4 regions of the Vreelandella sp. 2A-K22 genome follow, and region 1 is predicted to be linked to each of the others. Evidence: riboswitches for the same ligand, from Rfam matches in the RefSeq annotation. Region 1 holds a riboswitch; each other region holds the start of a gene.
The links. Region 1 has a riboswitch for thiamine pyrophosphate ahead of ACW17M_RS08215 (sodium:solute symporter family transporter). Riboswitches for the same ligand answer to the same signal wherever they lie in the genome.

Region 1 (4,208 bases):
CGGGCCAACGCTGCATGGCGAACTCGGTAGTGGTGCTTGTCGGCGAGGCACGCGAGTGGCTAAGCGATATAGTAGATGCGGCGCGAGCAATGAAAGTAGGCCCAGGCACTCAGCTTGATGCGGACTTGGGCCCGCTGGTGTCACCTGCTGCCCGTGATCGTGTACTACGTTTAATCGATGCAGGGGAGAAAGAGGGCGCCAAACTGATGGTTGATGGTCGCAAGGTTCAGGTAGAGGGTTACCCCAACGGTAACTTCGTGGGGCCGACCCTGTTTGCCGATGTAACCGCCGATATGACCATTTATCGCGAAGAGATTTTTGGCCCCGTGCTGTGTGTGGTCAGTGTTGAAACCCTGGATGAGGCGATTGCCTTTATCAATGCCAATCCCAATGGCAACGGTACCTCCATCTTTACTAACTCAGGCTGGGTAGCGCGCCGGTTTGAAACCGATATCGATGTTGGACAAATTGGTATTAACGTGCCAATCCCCGTACCGGTCGCTTACTTTAGTTTCACCGGGTCAAGGGCTTCAAAGCTGGGCGATTTAGGGCCCAATGGTAAGCAGGCGATTGCATTCTGGACACAAACAAAAACCGTAACGGCACGTTGGTTTGAACCCGAGAATGTTTCCAGCGGTATTAATAGCACGATTTCGCTGGGTTAAAAAAGTGGCGCTAACTGGCTCCGCTTAAGCGGGGCCAGTTGCTAACGAGGTCGGTTAACCGCTTGGCAGATTAAGCCAGGTGGCTGGCTTAAAAGTTGTCAAACAGCGGAAGGCTCTCTTCAAGCAGCTGTTCAATGGGGCCGAGCTGGCTTTCATGCAATACTAACAGCGACTCCTTACCCATAAAGTGTTCAGCGGGGGGGACGAGCAGAGCAAACTCACCCTCTTCAAGGTGAAACTCATGTATTTCGCGCATTCCCAGCGGAGTTACACACTGCGTGCAGCGGTAGGTGTCATCTTCGCCATAAATCAGCCGATGGTACATTTTAAACAGCGTATATAGTGCCAAACCACCCTCAAAGGCTGGCCAGCGCGCAGGGGTCTCGCGAATATCGTTGGTAAGGTCTTGCCCTTCGGCTTCGGCGTCTGCAATTGCATTGGCAAGCGGGGCGGCAAGAATGGCGCTGTTGTCGGCAGGTAACGGTGTGTTGTGCTTAGAAGCGTGTTCAAAATCTTGTACAGCGCGCTTAAAGTCAGGAACGCCATCAAGAGTATAGTCGACATGCTGGAGGTCTTCGGGCTCACAGCCGCCATTTTCCCAGCCATGAATGACGCGAAGTGTCATTTGACCCCGTGTCATTGGGCGGGCAAGCAGCATATGTAGCATTATACGAATGTGCAGCTGACGCTCATCGGTATCATTTTCAAATGCTCGGTAAGGGTCAGTAAACAGCTCGTTTAGACGACCGGGGGTATGTTCCTTGGCTTCGTTATGGCTCATGACAGTGTCCCTTTGAACGAACTGTTTATTAAGAGTAGCGCATGTTTTTTTGTCACAGAACGAATCTTCAGTATGGCGAGTAGGGCGGCTGAATAAAAGCCTCTTAATTCAGCTTTTTGTTACACAACCGCTAAGCCGTTTTTATGAGATGGCTAAACTTAACAAGAAAGAGGTGAGCATGTCTTCATCATTAAGTCGTTTTAACGTGCCTGAAACATTGGATGACCTGCCTGACGATATTCGCAGTACCATTTTGACCGTTCAGGGTAAAGCGGGTTTTGTGCCCAATGTCTTTCTGATGTTGGCCCATCGCCCTGCTGAATTTCGTGCTTTTTTTGCCTATCACGATGCGTTGATGGAGCGCGAATCAGATACCCTCACCAAAGCCGAAAAAGAGATGATTGTAGTGGCTACCAGCGCACGTAATCGCTGCCTATATTGTGTGGTTGCTCACGGGGCACTGGTGCGCATTTACAGTAAAGACCCGCTACTCGCTGACCAAGTGGCGATCAACCATCGGGTGGCGCCGATTAGCGAGCGCCACCGGGTGATGCTCGATTTCGCCATGCACTGTGCCATCGATGTGGGTGAAATGACTGATGAATGGCTTGCCCGCCTGCTGGAAGTAGGCTTTAGCCAAGAGGATTGCTGGGATATAGGCGCGATCGCGGCGTTTTTTGGCTTGTCGAATCGGTTGGTTACCCTGGCAGGTACGCCACCCAATGAGGAGTTCTACCTGATGGGGCGAGTGCCTCGCTAAGAGGCGACCAGCGCACCTTAACTTTACTAAGCTATGATTTTGATTGAGAATAGTTCTTGAGACAGCGCTTCGAAAAGTACCCAAAAACGTACTTAGAAAAAGCGCTTAGCAAAACACCTACATTCACTGTCGCCAGGGGAGCCCTGCATAAAAGGGCTGAGATGCGGCTACGCAGACCCTGGAACCTGATCCGGTTCGTACCGGCGGAGGAAGTGCGACATGCTTTACCTAACGTTAGCCGTGCTTGGTGCGGCGCTGTGCTGCTTTGCTTACTTAGGCCTCCGGGCTCGCTGGGTGAATGGCCCACTTGATGACTATGTCACCGCCCGTAACTCGCAAACGGCATCTACCCTGGGGCTCTCCTTCCTTGCCTCCGGCATGGGCGCATGGATTCTCTTTGCTCCTCCTGAAATCGGCGCCTTTGTTGGCCCGCTGGCCCTGGCAGGCTATGCATTAGGCTCTGCGCTGCCGTTTATCGTCTTGGGGCTGTATGGGCCGAAGATTCGCCGGGCGTTGCCCGAGGGGCGCAGCATCGCCGAGTTTGCCGAAGCGTGCTATGGCCCTGGTGTAAGGCGCTGGGTAACGCTGGTATCAATCGCCTATATGGCGTGCTTTTTAGCTGCCGAGCTAACCGCTATTGGCGCCATTACCGCGCTGCTTTCCGATGTGCCCCCCGCACTGGTGATTATTGGCGTGGCGCTTACCACGCTCATCTATACTGCGGCAGGTGGTCTACGGGCCAGCCTTGCCACTGACCGTTGGCAGGCGTGGTTGTTACTGGTACTGCTGTGTGTGGTCGGTGGCATGGCCCTATGGCGGCTTCCCACTATTCCCAACGAGGCTGCGCTTCCTGCCATTCCCATCACCAGTGCGCTCAGCGTAGCGTTAACGCTAGTGATCGCGGTTACCGCGGCCAATCTCTTCCATCAAGGCTATTGGCAGCGCGTGTGGGCCGCTCAAGACGATCAAAGCCTGGGGCGCGGGGCATGGTTAGGTGGCGCAATGACGGTAGTCGTCGTCATGGTGATTGGTGGTCTGGGTGTATTGGCCGCGATGAGTGGTGTGCCATTAGGCGAGCCGCCGATGCCATTTTTTGCCCTGTTAAGTGATGCTCCTGTTTGGCTGACGCTACCCGCCTTGGTATTAGCGGTGACCTTGGTGGCCTCCAGTGTTGATACGCTGCAAAATGGTATTGCCTCGTTGGTGGTCGCGCGCAGCGAGCAGCAGGGCGTATCACTGGTGGCTGCCCGCTGGGTGACAGTGGTAGTAATGGTACCGGTGGTATTAATTGCCTTGCAGGGGTTGTCAGTACTGCGTCTGTTTTTGATTGCCGACCTGCTGTGTGCTGCCATTGTGGTACCTGTGCTGTTGGGCCTGTGGCAACGAATGACGCCACTGGCCGCCATTGTAGGTGGCATCGCGGGGCTGCTGGGTGCCATTCTCCCAGGGTGGTTAAGCCAAGGAAGCTTGGTCGCCGGGATGGTGGCCGCCAGTTTTCCGGGCAGTGTCCCTACCTTGGGGCCATTCGTCGGGGCGTTAATCGCCTCAACGCTGGTGAGTGTGCTGTTAGCCTACTTAACGCTAGCTATTCGCAAGGACATCCATGATTCGAACTCTTCTGACTACCCCTGAAGGTGAGACCCACGAGGGGGATGAAAGCCTGTTGGCTGTCTGGCAGGCGACGCCTGGCAGCCATATCTGGATCGATATGCAGGGCGAGTCCCAACAAAGCGAGCGGGCGATTTTAGAGGCGTTTGAGTTTCACCCCATGGCGATTCAAGATGCCCACAAAGAGCGCCATCCGCCAAAAATTGAAGAGTTTGATAATCACACCTTGATTATTTATCGTGGCATCTCCTCCTTTGATGCCGAACTAAACTATCTGCCTCAACAGGTCTGTTTCTTTGTGGGGGAGCGATTTCTGGTCACCCTCCACCCCGGCCAAGCGCTCTCCATAGAACGGCTATTCAACGAGCACGGTAAAGCCTTGCTGGCCCATTCG
Region 2 (4,208 bases), on a different contig from region 1:
GCGATTATCTCCGTCTTGATAGGAAATACCATGCTCTCCATTGCGGTAGGTCGGATAATCGACTCCGGTGGTTTGAGGATGAGTGTCGAGGATGTAATAGGAGCCGCCAGGTTTAAGTACGCGCATTACTTCCGTAGTGATGCGTACTAGTTCACGTCTTTCGGGAATGTTAATAAACAGAAAACAACTAATGACAGCTTCAAAACTGTTATCAGGAAATGGCAAATTTGGACCATGGATTTGCTCAAAGCGAAGACGGTTAGTGCCTGCGGATATTGCTTGTTCAATCATTGTTGGAGAGATGTCAACACCGGTGACATAGTCGAATCCGTCGTCTCTTAATCTTCTGGACACTTTGCCGCTGCCACAGCCGTAGTCCAATACACTAATTCCCTTGCCATAAGAGCAGGTTAACTCCGCGATGAGTGGTTGATAGCCAAAAGCATTCTCCACCCAATCATCATAAGCGTCAAAAAGCTCGGCGATATTTTGTTCAGTCCAATTAGTATTCATAAAAATAAATCCCCTAATATTTGCTCATGTATGAATGCTTGTACTATCCCCAGCGATTAATAAGAAACGGTTGATAGTAGGGGTTAATTATCTCTAACGCCTTTTGAGGCAGCGCATTCCCTATCTTGATTTGGCGATAGATCCAGAACAACATCAGCACATCTCGCCAATACGTCGTTAGGTTAAGATTAGCCATATCATTAAACGTCAACAAGCCGCTACGGATCTCTGACTCATATTCCAATAGTTTGCGTATGGTCGTCGGGGAGGTGCCAATTGGCATTAAAGGTACTGTGCCTGGCTGGGGTATAGTTTCATTACTATTCAAAAGTTCAAGCGCACGCTCATGTGTGCTTTCATAGACGTGAATAGAACCAACTTGATGTGTGTAGTGACCGATTTTGCAGCCTATGCGGGCAGCAATATACTCTTGCAAGAAAGTAAAAGAGAAAATATCGTTCAGCATGCCAACGTAGGCATCATTTGCACGCATATAGCTGACCATGTTCAACTTTTCTTCGCGGAGTAGCAACTGAAGACCCAAGGTACATGAAACGTCGATATTGCGTCGATAAAGATCTTCTTCCGCACTAAATATTTGAAGGACAGCGCGCTTACTGTCGGGATCGTCATTTTTAAGGATATCAATCACTCGTTCGATTTGATCGAGCGTGTCTGCACCAAAGTTTTTAAGACGAGCTCCGTAACCAGTACCAGGTAAGCTTATACCATCTGGGCTGTAGCGTTGCATTGAAGGGGCGTACCAGGAAATAAATGCTAAGTCGTTTTTACCTGATAAATACCATAACGCTTCTGCATAATTAAAAACAATATTTTGTTTGCGTATTTTGCTTAGACAAAAACGATCAGGAGGATTGTCGAGTCGGATATTGAAGCCAATGAGTTCTCGCTCTTTATTTCCTCTAGGTGAGTTAACATATTCATATTCAAAGCAGATTTTATGCAGTGTATCTCTGTAGAGGCTGGTGAAATTCGTATAATGTTTGTGCATCATTATATTCATCTCTTTCGGTGGGCAAAGAGGCGTATTTTGCTGATACGAATGATGGCGAGTAGTTTAAAAAGCTGAATTGGAGCCGTGAATCGCGTTTGATTTTTCTTTGATGGCCAAACTGTGCAAATTAAAGGCTTTCACGACAGTATCTGCGACGTGATCAGCTAAGGCTTCATTGAAGTTGAGTTCTCCGTTTATAACTTTCGCCCAGCGGCAGTCCGCAGCATCATCACCAGGCCGTAGCTCGCCATCAACGTAGTGACATAAAAGGGCAACCAAGGCGAAGTGGTGGTGACTTCCCTCTGGGTCATATCCGATTACTTCTACTACATCAATTAACGGTCCTACCAATGCTGTGATACCGGTTTCCTCCATTAATTCGCGCTTTGCTGCACAATGTAGGCTTTCTCCCGGTTCCACTGATCCTCCGGGGAAGCCCCAAGTGCCCCGTTGAGGTTCTTTACTGCGTTGGACGAGGAGAACTTCATTATTACGCAGAGTTACGGCGATTGCTGCCAAGCGTGGCTTGGCAAGTACGGAGTTCAGGCGGTTTTTATCAGACGTGTTAAAAGGGGAGGTACTACTGAGCGTAGATGCGTTAGCGGGCGTTGAGTTACCTTGCGACACGATACACTCCTGCATTGAGATTCGGATAATACAGGCGTAGGTGTCAAAACAGATTCATATATGGTTTATGTCCGTCCCTACGCCGGTATCAGCCGGATCAGGTTCAAAGGGTTTGGATCACTCCATCTCAGCCTGAATAACAGGCACCCCTCGGAAAAGTTACTGTTACTATGAGTTTTAGTATAAGTCAATATTTGGGGGGGCAATTCAATGCGGCTTGGCGGACGCCGGGGCGGTTTTGACACCTTCTTCGCACACTTGGCTAACGGCTAACGGCTAACGGCTAACGGCTAACGGCTAATTGGCCCGGCTTATTCGCCAAAATCACCGCCCGCCGCGGTGCAGGGTAGCCTTCAATGGTGCGGGTGCGGTCGTTGGGGTCGAGAAAATCAGCCAACGATTGGTAGGTCATCCACTCCGTCGAGCGCTGCTCGTCTAACGTGGTAACGGCTTCATCGACCACGCGCACGTTGGTAAAGCCGCAGCGCTCCAGCCAGTGGCAGAGTGCTTGAGAAGAGGGCAGGAAGTAGACGTTGGGCATGGCGGCGTAACGTTCGCCGGGCACAAATACGGTCTGCTCGTCGCCTTCGACTACCAGGGTTTCTAGCACCAGCTCGCCGCCCGGAACTAACGCGGCTTTTAGCTGCTGAAGATGTTCCAACGGGGCTGGGCGATGGTAGAGCACGCCCATGGAAAATACCGTATCGAAAAAGCCCAGGTTCTCCGGCACATCTTCTATACCCACTGGTAAAAACTGAGTTCTGCCGTCATCGGTATCGCCGACGAAGTGGCGTACCGCCTGAAATTGCCAGTAGAAGCGCGGCGAAGGGTCAATTACTAATACGAAAGCAGCCCCTGCCCCAGCCATCCGCCAGGCGTGGTAACCGCTGCCACCCCCCACGTCGAGTACCTTACGGTATTTTAGCGGCGCCAAGTGGGGAGCCACTCTCTGCCACTTCCAGTCCGAGCGCCACTCGGTATCAATATGAATGCCACCCAGTTGAAAAGGGCCCTTTCGCCAGGGGGCGAGTTTTCTTAGCAGGTTAAAACACTGGCGCTGCTGGCTATCGCTAAGATCGAGATCAACGCTGACGGTGTCGCTGTTTAAATCCACGCGCCGCTCAGCGGGCAGCGCCGGAAGCTTGGCCACGGCTTTTTCCCAGGCGGATAAATCGCCGTGGCGGTTACGGTCAAGCCCGTGAGCTAACTGCTCGGGTAGCTTCGCTAGCCAGGGCGTTAGCGAGGCATCAAGCGTGGCTTGATCTAAAAACGCCTGATAAATTGCGCGATGATCGTCGGGTAGTGGCGCCACCTTTAACCCTCCTTAAACGCAATCAGCGAGGCAAAGTTAAGGTACTGGAACCAGGTCATCGAACGTGGAAAACCTGCTTGTTTCAAACGACCATGAAGTGCATCGAGGGTATCCGGCACCAGTACGTTCTCAAGAGCGGTGCGCTTCTGGCTGATTTCCAGATCACTGTAGCCATTGGCGCGCTTGAAATCGTGGTAGCGTTCTACCCGCCAGGCGTTGTCGCGCTCGTCGGCGTCGACGGTTTTCTCCGAGAGAATCAGCACGCCGCCGGGTTCCAGCGCTGCATAAAGCCGCGCCAGTAGTGCATCGCGGTCGGCGGCGGGTAGAAACTGTAGGGTAAAATTGAGAATGATCATGCCCGAAGACGCATACTCTAGGGTACGAATGTCGGCTTCTTCGACCTGCATAGCGTACGCTGGGCACTCGTCAGCAAAGGTTTGCCGAGCCTGGGCGACCATGGCGGGCGATAGGTCAACGCCCGTATAGCGAAAGGCGTCAGGCGCCAGCGCCCCTGCCAGCGCAAGGCCGGAAGCGCCCAGCGAACAGCCTAGATCATAGACATGGGCGCCATGGCGCAGGTGGCGCTGGGCAATTAAGCTCAACATGCCGAGAATTTGCCCGTAGCCGGGTACCGATCGGCGGATCATGTCAGGGAAACAGGCGACCACCTTTTCGTCGAAAGAGAACCGCGCTACTCGGTCAAGGGGTGTCGAAAAGATAGCGTCACGGTAAGATGCATCA
Region 3 (4,208 bases), on a different contig from region 1:
GCGGGTATAGCTACTCAACTCGGCTACCCGCACAAAAGCGACGATATGCTCTAACTGATTCATGACGCCGAATCGGCTTGGAAAATCTGAAAAGCGCGCGCTGCCTGGTAAGGGTCGGGCTGGCCACAAATGGCCGATATCACCGCTAAACCGTTCGCTCCCGCGCGCTGTACGCTAATCGCATGATCCGCTTTCAGCCCACCAATGGCCACGCTGGGCAGTGGGCACGCCTTGACCAGCGCCGCTAAACCGCCAAAGCCGATGGGCTGGGCGTGATCTTGTTTGCTCTCGGTGGCAAACACGGGACCAATCCCGACATAATCGAGTAGCTCAAACGGAGAGACTTGCAGCTGGGCGATAGTATTGATCGACAGGCCGATAATCGCTTGCTCACCTAGTACCCGGCGCGCTTGCTGAACGGCTGCGTCGCTCTGACCGACATGCAGGCCATCTGCCTGGCTTTCTAGTGCCACCTGCAAACGGTCGTTAATGATCAGCGGGATACCGGTGCCCGCCAGAAGCGCTTTTAACCGTTTGGCTTGGGCAATCATCTGTTCGTCGCTGGCATGCTTGTCACGCAACTGCACGATGGTGACACCGCCTTTTACCGCTGCCTCAACCGTTTGTTCCAAACCATGCTCTTGGCAGAGCGTGGCATCGGTGACCAAGTAGAGCGATAGATCAAGCGGCATGGATTGCCTCCAGTTGGGCATAAGTAGTGAGGTCGTCAGGGGTGAGTTGATACAGCGCATCCAGCAGTGCCACTTGAAAGCTACCAGGCCCGTTGGCGTGGCTGCCCGCACGCTCTCCTGTGACCGCAAAGCAGGCCAGCGCGGCTGCCGTTGCACCCAGTGGGGCGTCGCGGTTGGCAGCCACAAATCCCGCCACTAGCGCGCTCAGCCCACAGCCAAGCGTTGTTACACGGGGCATCAAAGGATGGCCACCGTTAATGCGGTAGTGCTGTGTGCCGTCCGTCACCCAGTCGCTTTCACCGGTCATCGCGACAATACAGCCGTGTTTTTGCGCTAATGCTATTGCAGCGTCCACGGCTTGGTCGGTGGCGGCTGTGGCGTCCACGCCGCGGCCTTGGCTAGCTAAACCGTTAAGGGCAAGAATTTCAGACGCATTGCCACGAATCACGCTGGGTTTAGCGGCCAGCAGCTTCGCGCACAGCGTTTGGCGATAGCGCGTGGCGCCAACGGCGACGGGATCTAATACCCAGGGAATGGCATGCTGATCGGCAGTCGCTGTGGCGGTGAGCATAGCGTCAGCCCAGTGGGCAGAGATCGTACCGATATTAATCGACAGCCCCGCGGAGATAGCCGTGAATTCAGCCACTTCTTCAGGCGCATGCAGCATGGCGGGCGACGCGCCGGTGGCTAACAGCAGGTTGGCAGTGCTGTTCATGGCCACATAGTTGGTCATGCAGTGAACCAGCGGTGTCACTGAGCGCAGCGTCTCAAGGTAATCGCCAAGCGGGCGTAGGGTCATAGCATCCTCCCGGCAGGGAGGTGGTAAGCGTTACCACGACTCCCTACGCCGGTGTTATCCGGTTCAGGTTCAAAGGGTGCTTCTCAGCCCAACCGTAACGGAGGGCGCCCCTGTCGAGGGATTACTATCCTTGCCTGAAGTAGCCCTGTAAAGCCCCGGATGCGGACGATAGCAATCTAACGAAACGAAATACGCGTACCGTAGGTAAGCATTTCATCAGGTGTCATCGCTTTACCCTCGACCCCAATCATCTCGTCACCACACTGGTCGGCGAAGGTTAGCACGCCGTGGGTCAAACCCAGTTGGCCCAGGGTATCGCGGATTTCGCCCGTGCCCAGAAAAGTACTGACGTGGCCCTTGTTATCGCTCAGCTCAGACACGCCGTTAGCATGGTGAAAACGCACTTTGTAGATTCCATCCATCGACTCGACTTCAACAATCGGCGAAAAACCGTTGTGAAGCGCATTGGAAAGCTGTTTTAGCGTCAGGTGGTCACCCAGCGTCATATCGATCGCACTCATGGAAAACTCCTGTGGACGCCTCAAAGGTGGGGCATCACTCATGTTGCGGGAACTGCTTTTTGTAAAGCTTATGAAGAATAAGTGTAGGGTTTTTGTTTAGTATTGCCAGTGCGCTTATCGGCACCTCGATACGACACTGCCTACGTGCTTGTAAGGGCTGTTATTATGGTCATAAAGCCCCCATGGTAAGCGGTACGTGAAGCTCAATGGATTCAATGATCAACATCAGCGATAGGAGAGCAAAATGAGTTTTCAAGGCGAGCAGCATCCTGGCGTCGTGGCTACGCCGCCCCAAACTCAAGGGTTTCGTTTAAACCACACCATGCTGCGGGTGAAAGACCCTGAGCAGGCATTGGCGTTCTACTCAAAAGTGTTTGGTATGCAGGTGATGCGGCGGTTGGATTTCGAAGAGATGCAGTTCTCGCTCTACTTCCTGGCCAACCTGGAACCCAGCGACAGCGTTCCGGACGATGCACAAGCGCGTACCGCCTGGACGTTTAGCCAGAAAGGGCTGCTGGAGCTGACCCACAACTGGGGGACTGAAGACCAGGAAGATTTCGCCTATCACGATGGCAATGCCGAACCCCAGGGCTTTGGGCATATCTGCTTCAACGTACCGGATTTGGCAGCGGCCCAGGCGTGGTTCGACGAGCATGACGTCACCTTCGTCAAACGCTCCGATCAGGGCAAGATGAAAGATGTTATCTTCGTTAAAGACCCGGATGGCTACTGGATCGAAGTGATTCAGGCAGACCTGATGGTGGGGAAGAGCGACTCTTGAGGCACGCCAATGGCTGAACTACTGTTCCGGCTGCGCCATGTGACCGACGAAGAGGCCATGGAGGTGCGTGACCTGCTCGCTGCCCATGGCTTTGATACCTATGAAACCCAGGCGGGCTTTTTCCGCCTGGGCGTTGACGCGATTTGGCTGCGCAATCCACATCAGCACGACGCTGCCATCGCGGCGTTAGAGGCCTACCAGGCGGAGCGCCTTGAGCGCGCCCAACGCGAGCATCAGGCGGCGGTTGAGCGGGGTGACGCGGAGACGCTGTGGCGTCGTTTGGCCGCTCACCCGGTGCAGGTCGTGTTAGTACTGCTAGCAGTGGGGCTTATTGCCGCCCTTACGCTGCTGCCGTTCCTGGGTATGTCGCGAAGCTAAGCGGCTGGCAGATGGCCGCGTTTGAGGTACATCATGACGCCATCATCACCGGCGGTAAGTGCCGGAGCAGAACCGCTGGGGTAGCGGCACCAGGTGCCTGCCGTGTAACTCTGTTCGCTATCGCTCAGTGTGCCTTCCAGAATCAAAAACTCCAGCCCGCCCAGCAGCGTGGGGTAGGTAATGGAGGTGCCCGCCGACCAGCGCTCCAGGCTGGTGCGCTCCTGCTTGTAGGTGTGCAGCATTTTATAGGCAATGCGCGGGCGTCGATCAGGCTGCCAGGGCAGCCGATGCGCTGGCACTGCCAACTGTAGCGTGTCGTTGGGGTCAAACTGGTGCAGTTTGACAAATATCAGCGCGCCTTCCTCGCCAATTTGCGGGGTATGGCCGGTGCCAATGGGGTTTCTTAAGTAGCTGCCCGCCGCGTAGCGCCCATGCTCATCGGCGAACACGCCTTCCAATACCAGAATCTCTTCGCCGCCGCCGTGGGTATGCCGCTCAAACTTTGTATTGGGGGCGTAGCGCACCAGGCTGGTAGCGCGAGCAACTTCATCACCAATCCGGTCAAACATCATGCGCTCTACCCCCGCGCTGGGGGAATCGACCCACTGATACTCTTCCGGGGTAACACAGGCAAAGTGGCTAAAATCGGCGTTTAGACGCATGGGAAAGGGCTCTTCGCAGTGAAGGTAAGTGACGGGGGAGGGTGCTAGTCTCCTTATCGACAGCAAAAAATGCAACTTTCGGTTGTTTGATCTTCGTTATATCGCCATAAAAAACACCCCAACCATTGGACGAATATCCAACGATTGGGGTGCAGTTCACGAAGGCGGCATCAGGTTGTCTGGCTGCTTGCTTAGGGCGCTTCAGTCAGTTTGGTAAGAATATGATGTGCAGCTTCGATGCGCGCCTGATTGGGGTAGTTGCGGTTAGCCAGCAGCACAATGCCGATTTGCTCGCTGGGTACAAAAGCCACGTAGCCGCCAAAGCCGTTGGTAGCGCCGGTTTTGTTATAGAGCGCTTCCTGCCTGGGGGCTAGC
Region 4 (4,208 bases), on a different contig from region 1:
CACCTGCACATCGTGCTTCCAGGCAATATGGGTCAGCTCGCCCAAGGTTTTTAGCTCCGCCATCTGTGCTTCGTCATTGGCATCGGCCACTGAGCCAGGACGCAGGCCATCACCGAGGGAGAACGCCACATCGTACTGCTTGCAGATCTCGCAGATCTCCTCGAAGTGGGTGTACAAGAAGCTCTCCTGGTGATGGTACAAACACCATTTGGCCATGATCGAGCCGCCGCGGCTGACAATGCCGGTGACCCGCTTGGCGGTGAGCGGTACATAGCGCAGCAGTACGCCCGCGTGAATGGTGAAGTAGTCCACGCCCTGTTCGGCCTGCTCGATCAGCGTATCGCGGAAGACTTCCCAGGTGAGGTCTTCGGCCACGCCTTTGACCTTTTCCAGCGCCTGATAGATAGGCACTGTGCCAATCGGCACCGGAGAGTTGCGCAAAATCCACTCGCGGGTTTCGTGGATGTTCTGCCCAGTGGAGAGATCCATAATGGTGTCCGCGCCCCAGCGGATGCCCCAGGTCATCTTATCCACCTCCTCTTCGATAGAAGAAGTCACCGCTGAGTTACCCAGATTACCGTTAATTTTGACCAGGAAATTACGGCCAATAATCATCGGCTCGCTTTCTGGGTGGTTGATGTTATTGGGAATAATCGCCCGCCCTCTGGCGACTTCATCACGCACAAACTCAGGGGTGATTTCTTCCGGCAGGCTGGCGCCAAAGCTCTGGCCTTTGTGCTGATGGCCCAGAATGCGCTCTACTTCAGCGGTACCTAGCGCTTGACGGCGCTGGTTTTCGCGCAAGGCGATAAACTCCATTTCCGGGGTGATAATGCCCTGGCGGGCGTAGTGCAGCTGGGTCACGTTCTTGCCCGGTTTTGCTCGGCGTGGTGTGCGGGTTAGATCAAAGCGCAGCTGGGCAAGCGTCGGGTCGTTGGCGCGGCGGTTGCCGTAATCAGACGTGGGGCCTGATAGAAATTCGGTATCGTCACGCTCTTCAATCCAGGCTCGGCGTAGTTCCGGCAGACCGCGGCGCAGGTCATTGTTAGCATCCGGATCGCTATAGGGGCCTGAAGTGTCGTACACCAGCAGTGGCGGGTTCTCTTCATCAATGCCGGTGGTTTTGGTCGGCGACAGTGAAATTTCCCGGAACGGCACACGGATATCCGGGCGCGAACCTTCGATATATACCTTACGTGAGCCGGACAGCGGCGCAATGGCGGCGGCATCGACCTGGGCGGTTTCGGCTAAAAAGTGGCTGGTTTTGCTTGTTACGGTCTTAGTCATTACGGTTGTTTCCTTGTGTTGTTTTGCTGAATTAGTGGGTGAGGTCTTGGTCTATCAGCTCTAGGCCCATCTGCCAGAAGTCGATTTCCAGGCGGGTGGCGTCGCGGAAGATCTTGCTCAGTTCGGCAAAGCGGGCGGGGGTAATGTCGGCAAGGCGGATATTCAGCCATTCAAGCTCCGCCTGCATGGCGGCCTGAAACTCCTCGCCTTCGTACATGGCTATCCAGGCGTCGTAAGGGTTTTGTGCGCCGCGCAGGGTGGAAGGCTGGGCGTTTAGCCAGTTGGCGATTTCGCCGTAGCCCACCAGGCAGGGGGCCAACGCCACGTGCAAATCCAGCAGGTCGCCGCGGTTGCCGGTATCTAACACATAGCGGGTGTAGGCAAGCGTCGCTCTGGCTTCGGGAAGCTCCTCCAGTTCTTGCTCGGAAATCCCCCACTCCTGACAAAAGCCCACGTGCAGGCCCAGCTCCACATCCACAATGGCTTTCAAGCCTTCATGGGCTTGGCGAAGATCGGCGAGGGTGGGGCTTTTGTAGGCAGCCAGCGCATAGGCGCGGGCGAAGTGAATCAAAAACAGGTAGTCCTGCTTTAAATAGTGGCGAAACGACGCCCCGGGCAGCGTGGCGGTGCCTAGCTGGCGCACAAAATCGTGCTCAATATAGGCGCGCCAATCTTTCTGGCAAGCGGTAGTGAGATCAGTAAAGCGGTAGCCCATGACTCCTCCGGTGGTAATGATCCGGAGGGCGGGCGAAAAAGATCGAGGGAGTGGCGCAGAAGGGCGGCGTGCGATCGTGAGAGAGCAGCCGTGGCCATCGCTTGATCCCTACGCCGGTACCCTCGCTGCGAACTTGTGTAAGTAGCAGCGCATTAGCCGGATCAGGTTCTGCGGGATCAGCGCTCGGCAGCATTAATTGCTACGCCCTGCGCCATCTCAGCCGGATTTCACCGGCACCCCGTCAAGCTGTTCGTTGGTGGAGTGTAGGAGGCGGGTGAGGGAGATGCAAGGGTGTATGACATGGAAAGTTATCGGGAAACAATTTATTAGCATCATTACAGCGATGAGAGTTTAGGTGCTGTAATGGCGTTTCATGGCATCGGTACGTGAATTATTATACAGTTGAGTAACAAGTGGCTGTTTTACAGCCACTGCTATTTCGAATGTGAACCGTAGGAAGTTGCATGACCAACACGAACTCGATTTTAGGCGTCTATCTCAGTGATTCGCTCGACCTTGATGCCATTTATGGTAACGCCTTGCGCGATGAAGCGAGTGATGTCGTCCTGCGCCATCCCCATGAGATCGATAACCCCGAAGATGTGCGTTTTGCGATCTGCTGGTTGCCCAATGACAAGGCTTTCGAGAGCTATCCTAATCTTGAGCTGGCGATGTCTATCGGTGCCGGTGTTGATGCCCTGCTGGCGCATCCTGGCCTGAGCGATGAAGTACATATCGCCCGGGTGCGGGATCCACATCAGGCCGACTTGATGGCGGGTTTTGCCGCGCATGAGGTGCTCCATCGTGAGCGTGAGTTCACCACCCTGGAGCAAAATGCTGCCAAGGCGCATTGGGCGCCATTGACGATGCGCGCGCCAGCATCAAGAAAGGTGGCGGTGCTGGGACACGGCACCATGGGGCGCGCCGTGGTGAAAGCGGTGGCCGCGCTTGGCTTTTCTGTACACGTAGCCTGCCGCAGCGAGCCACAAGCGCCGGTTGAAGGCGTGACCTATCTGACAGGTGACGGGGCTGTCATGGCGGCAGCGGATGGCGCCGATTATCTGATCAATGTGCTGCCACTGACGGCTACCACTGAAAACGTGCTTAACAAGGCGCTGTTCGCGAAGCTCGCCAAAGACGCTTGGTTGGTGCAGATCGGTCGGGGTGAGCACTTGGTCGAGGACGATCTTCTCCTAGCGCTCGAACACGGCCATTTGGGTGGGGCGAGCCTGGATGTGTTCCGTGCAGAGCCGCTGCCTGCGGATCATCCCTTCTGGCAGCATGAGTGCCTGCGCATCACACCACACATTGCCAGTGATTCGTTGCCAGAGGTGGTCGCAGGGCAGGTTGTCGACACCGCCCGCGCCCTTCGCGATGGGCAGCCGCTTGCCATGGGCGTTGATCGGGCGCGCGGTTACTGACGTAAACGCTAACCACGTTGCATGACAATCACTTTGCTGCAAAGGAACACCTGATGAGTCTCGATAAGTCTCAACGCACCACGACGAGCAACGCCGAACAAGAAACCCGCATCGCGCTGGCAGCCTGCTATCGTCTGGCCGCCCACTATCGCATGACGGATCTGATCTACACTCATATTACCGCGCGGGTGCCTGGTGAGAAGGGACGTTTCCTGATCAACCCTTACGGTTGGCGTTGGGAGGAGATTACGGCTTCTTCGCTGGTGAAGATTGACGTTGATGGCCATAAGATTGATAACAGCCCAGAACAAGTGAATCCGGCTGGTTTCACCATCCATTCCGCGATTCATACTGCTAGCCACCATGCGGCCTGGGTGATGCATACCCACACGCGCGCTGGCGTGGCGGTGTCGTCGCTGGAGTCGGGCCTTGAAACACGGCTTAACCAGATTGCGCTGCAGTTTCACGAACGGGTGTCTTACCACGATTATGAAGGCATTGCCCTGGATCTGGCTGAGCGTGAGCGAATAGTGGCAAGCCTTGGCGACAACCCGGCGCTGGTGTTGCGTAACCATGGCCTGCTGACGACCGGTGCGTCGGCTGCAGAGATGTTCAACAATATGTTTTATCTTGAGCGTGCCTGTGAGCTACAGGTGGCGGCGCAGTCTACTGGCCAGCCCTTACGGCTGGTGCCAGAAGAGGTGGCGCGGCACGTGGCGCGCCAATACGACCAGACTATTCATGAAGACGGCGATCTTGAACTCGAATGGGCCGCGCACCTGCGC

Region 2: linked by a shared signal. The riboswitch ahead of ACW17M_RS02930 (NUDIX hydrolase) and the one ahead of ACW17M_RS08215 (sodium:solute symporter family transporter) in region 1 are both predicted to bind thiamine pyrophosphate.
Region 3: linked by a shared signal. The riboswitch ahead of thiM (hydroxyethylthiazole kinase) and the one ahead of ACW17M_RS08215 (sodium:solute symporter family transporter) in region 1 are both predicted to bind thiamine pyrophosphate.
Region 4: linked by a shared signal. The riboswitch ahead of tenA (thiaminase II) and the one ahead of ACW17M_RS08215 (sodium:solute symporter family transporter) in region 1 are both predicted to bind thiamine pyrophosphate.

The regions. Positions count from the first base shown of each region.
Region 1 covers NZ_JBSUGC010000005.1:76,881-81,088, forward strand. The annotation lists gene ACW17M_RS08200 (CoA-acylating methylmalonate-semialdehyde dehydrogenase) at 1-665, shown strand, start outside; gene ACW17M_RS08205 (hypothetical protein) at 754-1,446, opposite strand; gene ACW17M_RS08210 (peroxidase-related enzyme) at 1,625-2,206, shown strand; TPP riboswitch at 2,331-2,436, shown strand; gene ACW17M_RS08215 (sodium:solute symporter family transporter) at 2,426-3,838, shown strand; gene corA (magnesium/cobalt transporter CorA) at 3,810-4,208, shown strand, end outside.
Region 2 covers NZ_JBSUGC010000002.1:134,622-138,829, forward strand. The annotation lists gene ACW17M_RS02920 (class I SAM-dependent methyltransferase) at 1-513, opposite strand, end outside; gene ACW17M_RS02925 (thymidylate synthase) at 557-1,528, opposite strand; gene ACW17M_RS02930 (NUDIX hydrolase) at 1,592-2,155, opposite strand; TPP riboswitch at 2,213-2,316, opposite strand; gene cmoB (tRNA 5-methoxyuridine(34)/uridine 5-oxyacetic acid(34) synthase CmoB) at 2,439-3,467, opposite strand; gene cmoA (carboxy-S-adenosyl-L-methionine synthase CmoA) at 3,470-4,208, opposite strand, start outside.
Region 3 covers NZ_JBSUGC010000016.1:148,927-153,134, forward strand. The annotation lists gene ACW17M_RS20465 (LysR family transcriptional regulator) at 1-63, opposite strand, end outside; gene thiE (thiamine phosphate synthase) at 60-692, opposite strand; gene thiM (hydroxyethylthiazole kinase) at 682-1,491, opposite strand; TPP riboswitch at 1,515-1,613, opposite strand; gene ACW17M_RS20480 (hypothetical protein) at 1,668-2,012, opposite strand; gene gloA (lactoylglutathione lyase) at 2,257-2,793, shown strand; gene ACW17M_RS20490 (DUF6164 family protein) at 2,803-3,171, shown strand; gene ACW17M_RS20495 (cupin domain-containing protein) at 3,168-3,833, opposite strand; gene ampC (class C beta-lactamase) at 4,025-4,208, opposite strand, start outside.
Region 4 covers NZ_JBSUGC010000006.1:245,629-249,836, reverse strand. The annotation lists gene thiC (phosphomethylpyrimidine synthase ThiC) at 1-1,287, opposite strand, end outside; gene tenA (thiaminase II) at 1,319-2,002, opposite strand; TPP riboswitch at 2,091-2,253, opposite strand; gene ACW17M_RS10595 (NAD(P)-dependent oxidoreductase) at 2,467-3,423, shown strand; gene ACW17M_RS10590 (class II aldolase/adducin family protein) at 3,477-4,208, shown strand, end outside.